One region of the Brenneria populi genome, then DNA from elsewhere that is predicted to be linked to it. Evidence: predicted binding sites of a transcription regulator. Region 1 holds the regulator's gene; the other holds the start of a gene.
What was found. Region 1 encodes sigma-54, which starts transcription at its own class of promoters, with help from an activator protein. Its sites were predicted from a motif close to GTTGGCACANNTTTCGCTNT; they were not measured.
Positions count from the first base shown of each region.

Region 2: the regulator sigma-54 is predicted to act here: its motif matches at 919-938, upstream of glnA (glutamate--ammonia ligase).

Region 1 is NZ_JAYWTM010000006.1:40,169-42,560, reverse strand. Features, by position in the region: gene lptB (LPS export ABC transporter ATP-binding protein) at 1-263, shown strand, start outside; gene rpoN (RNA polymerase factor sigma-54) at 436-1,869, shown strand; gene hpf (ribosome hibernation promoting factor) at 1,892-2,179, shown strand; gene ptsN (PTS IIA-like nitrogen regulatory protein PtsN) at 2,275-2,392, shown strand, end outside.
Region 2 is NZ_JAYWTM010000009.1:15,230-17,621, reverse strand. Features, by position in the region: gene typA (ribosome-dependent GTPase TypA) at 1-646, opposite strand, end outside; gene glnA (glutamate--ammonia ligase) at 1,016-2,392, shown strand, end outside.

The DNA of each region.
Region 1 (2,392 bases):
ATCCGAAATTTATCCTGCTGGATGAGCCTTTCGCCGGCGTCGATCCTATTTCGGTGATTGATATAAAAAAAATAATTGAACACCTGCGCGACAGCGGACTGGGCGTATTGATCACCGATCATAACGTGCGCGAAACGCTGGACGTCTGCGAGCGCGCCTATATCGTCAGTCAGGGGCATTTAATCGCCCACGGTTCGCCGGCGGAAATACTGGCCGACGAACAGGTGAAACGCGTCTATCTAGGCGAAGGCTTCAGACTTTGATAGGGTAGGTTCTTAACTGCATGTTCTATAACCAAAATAATTCGAGTTGCCGAACAAAAACGCCAAAGCGTTTTTGAACAGCGCTTGCGGCGGCCCCAACGGGGCGAGTAACCAAGCCAACGCACAGGCAATTTGAAGTATGACGGGGATATAAAGGAATTTAGCGCAACTTATGAAGCAAGGTTTGCAACTCAGGCTTAGCCAGCAACTGGCCATGACTCCACAGCTACAGCAGGCGATCCGCCTACTGCAGCTGTCCACGCTTGAACTGCAACAAGAGATTCAACTGGCGCTGGAAAGCAATCCGTTACTTGAGCAGACGGACAATCACGAAGAAGTAGAGTCATTTGAGGCCACGGACAGCGATTCGCTGGATACCGGCGAAGCCCTTGAAAATAAAGATATGCCGGAAGAGCTGCCGCTTGACGCCACCTGGGATGAGATCTATTCCGCAGGCACGCCGTCCGGCACCGGCACCGATTACCGCGATGAAGAATTGCCGGTCTACCAGGGGGAAACCACCCAGACGCTTCAGGACTACCTGATGTGGCAGGTCGAGCTGACGCCTTTTTCCGATACGGACGCCGCGATAGCGATAGCCATCGTCGATGCCGTGGACAACACCGGTTACCTCACCGTGCCGCTGGCGGACATTCTTGACAGCATCGGCGATGAAAACGTCACGCTGGATGAAGTCGAAGCCGTGTTAAAACGGGTTCAGCGTTTCGACCCCGTCGGCGTGGCGGCGCGCGATCTGCGTGATTGCCTGCTGGTGCAGCTTTCCCAATTCGCCGACGACACCCCGCGTCTTGCCGAAGCCCGGCTGATCGTCAGCGAGCACCTCGACCTGCTGGCGAATCACGATTTCCGCAGCCTGATCCGCGCCACCCGGCTGAAGGAGGAGGTATTGAAAGAGGCGCTGGCGCTGATTCAGTCCCTCGATCCGCGCCCCGGCCAGTCCATCAATACGGGCGAGTCGGAATATGTGATCCCGGACGTTCTGGTGCGCAAAATTCACGGCCGCTGGGTGGTCGAACTGAACACCGACAGCGTTCCCCGGCTGCAGATTAATCAGCAGTACGCCGCGCTGGGCAACAGCGTGCGCAGCGACAGCGACGGCCAGTTCATCCGTAGCCATCTGCAGGAAGCGCGCTGGTTGATAAAAAGCCTGGAAAGCCGTAACGATACGCTGCTCAAGGTTACCCGCTGCATCGTCGAACAGCAGCAGGCGTTCTTCGATCAGGGCGAAGAGTTTATGAAGCCGATGGTGCTGGCTGATATCGCCCAGGCCGTAGACATGCACGAATCCACCATTTCCCGCGTCACCACGCAGAAGTTTCTGCACAGCCCGCGCGGCATTTTTGAATTAAAATACTTCTTCTCCAGCCATGTGAATACCGACAATGGGGGGGAAGCCTCCTCAACGGCGATCCGGGCGCTGGTCAAGAAGTTAATCGCCGCGGAAAACCCCGCCAAACCGTTAAGCGACAGCAAGCTTACCTCGCTGCTCTCCGAGCAGGGCATTATCGTGGCGCGGCGTACCGTGGCGAAGTATCGAGAGTCTTTATCTATCCCTCCATCAAATCAGCGTAAACAACTGCTTTGATCTCAACTAGAAGGAAGACACTATGCAGCTCAACATTACCGGACACCATATCGAAATTACCGAGCCTCTGCGCGATTTCGTGAATACCAAGTTTGCTAAGTTGGAGCAATTTTTTGACCGCATTAACCAGGTCAACGTGGTGCTGAAAGTGGAGAAAGTGCAGAAAATCGCCGACGCCACGCTCCACGTTAACGGCGGGGAGCTGCATGCCACATCGGAAGCGGAAGATATGTACGCCGCCATCGATTTACTGATTGATAAGCTGGCCCGGCAGCTAAACAAGCATAAAGACAAGCTCAAACAGCACTGATTTTCCTCTCCGCACGTTTAAGCGGAGAACAGCCGGGCCCATAAACCGATGGGTCCGGTTCAACTGAAGCGAACGTGTCGTCAAGTGAATATAAAATGAACAACGAGCCCATTTTGCAACTCAGCACCGTGTTACGCCCCGAATGCACCCGCAGCGCCGTTCATTGCCAGAGCAAGAAACGGGCGTTGGAAATCATCAGCGAGCTGGCCGCCA
Region 2 (2,392 bases), on a different contig from region 1:
TGTTGTAGTCCAACTGGGAAATCTGCATCTGCAAAGGACCGTCGCGATCCACTTTCGGCGCGTCGACATGTTTGACGATCGCTTCGAACAGCGGCGTCATATCGTCGGCCATATCGTTATGATCCAGACCGGCGATACCGTTTAATGCGGAAGCATAAACAATAGGGAAATCCAGCTGTTCATCGGTTGCATCCAGGTTCACGAACAGGTCGAACACCTGATCGACAACCCAATCGGGACGCGCACCGGGACGGTCGACCTTGTTGATTACCACGATCGGCTTCAGACCATTGGCAAAAGCTTTTTTGGTCACGAAACGCGTCTGCGGCATCGGCCCATCCATTGCGTCAACGACTAACAGCACCGAGTCCACCATCGACATTACACGCTCAACCTCGCCGCCGAAATCGGCGTGTCCGGGGGTATCCACGATGTTAATGCGGTAGTCTTTCCAGTTAATGGCGGTATTTTTGGCGAGAATGGTTATTCCACGTTCTTTCTCCAAATCATTGGAGTCCATTACACGTTCGGTTGCTTCAGTACGTTCTCCGAAAGTTCCGGATTGTTGCAACAACTTATCGACCAGGGTGGTTTTCCCATGGTCAACGTGCGCAATAATGGCGATGTTACGCAAATTTTCGATCACAGCTTTGCCTCAGGCATTTAGAAATAGCGCGCTATTGTACACGTATTAATCGAGAGACTAAACAAGATCACAAGCATCAATCATAAACAACCTGATACTGCTTACTTTGTGATCCCTTTCACGGTGCAAAAACGCTACAAGTGAGGGTGATAGCACCATTATAGTGCAATAACTCACGGACAAAGCACCATTTTGGTGCTACAAGCTATAATGGTGCAGGCGTTCTGCGGGGAGAAAGCCCCGGACGGCAACACATAGCACTAATTTAAAAAGTTGGCACACTTTTAGCTTTAGTCTACTCACGGTAACAACATCAATCTACAACGATATTCGTTCCACGACGATAAATGACAATCGGGAGAACCAAGTATGTCCGCAGAACACGTTTTGGCGATGCTGAATGAACATGATGTGAAGTTCGTTGATTTACGCTTCACTGATACCAAAGGCAAAGAACAGCACGTCACCATTCCAGCTCATCAAGTTGACGCCGACTTCTTCGAAGAAGGCAAAATGTTTGATGGTTCTTCGATTGGCGGCTGGAAAGGCATTAACGAATCCGACATGGTATTAATGCCGGACGCCAGCACCGCAGTCCTCGACCCTTTCTATGAAGAAAGCACGCTGATCGTTCGCTGCGACATTCTGGAGCCGGGCACCATGCAGGGCTATGACCGCGACCCGCGTTCCATCTCCAAACGCGCCGAAGATTTTCTGCGCTCTTCCGGCATCGCCGACACCGTGCTGTTTGGGCCGGAACCTGAATTCTTCCTGTTTGACGACGTTCGCTTCGGCAGCAGCATCTCCGGTTCCCACATCGCTATCGACGACATCGAAGGCGCATGGAACTCCGACAAAGAGTACGAAGGCGGCAACAAAGGCCATCGCCCGGCGGTGAAAGGCGGTTACTTCCCGGTTCCTCCGGTCGATTCATCGCAGGACATCCGTTCCACCATGTGTCTGACCCTGGAAGAGATGGGTCTGGTGGTCGAAGCGCATCACCACGAAGTCGCCACGGCCGGTCAGAACGAAATTGCCACCCGTTTCAACACCATGACCAAAAAAGCCGACGAAATTCAGATTTACAAATACGTCGTGCATAACGTCGCTCACGCATTCGGCAAAACCGCGACCTTCATGCCGAAACCTATGTTCGGCGACAACGGTTCCGGCATGCACTGCCATATGTCCCTGTCCAAAGACGGCGTTAACCTGTTCTCTGGCGACAAGTACGGCGGCCTGTCTGAAACCGCGCTGTTCTACATCGGCGGCGTCATCAAACACGCCAAGGCCATCAATGCGCTGGCTAACCCGACCACCAACTCATACAAACGTCTGGTCCCGGGCTACGAAGCGCCGGTTATGCTGGCCTACTCCGCCCGTAACCGTTCCGCTTCCATCCGTATTCCGGTAGTGGCCAGCCCGAAAGCGCGCCGTATCGAAGTCCGCTTCCCGGATCCGGCTGCCAACCCATACCTGGCCTTCTCGGCGCTGCTGATGGCCGGTCTGGACGGAGTCATCAACAAGATCCACCCTGGCGACGCCATGGACAAAAATCTGTACGATCTGCCGCCGGAAGAAGCGAAAGAAATTCCACAGGTTGCAGGATCTCTGGAAGAAGCGCTGAACGCGCTGGATGCGGATCGTGAATTCCTGACCCGCGGCGGCGTATTCACCGACGACACGATCGACGCTTACATCGAACTGCGTAAAGCAGAAAATGACCGCGTGCGCATGACGCCGCAT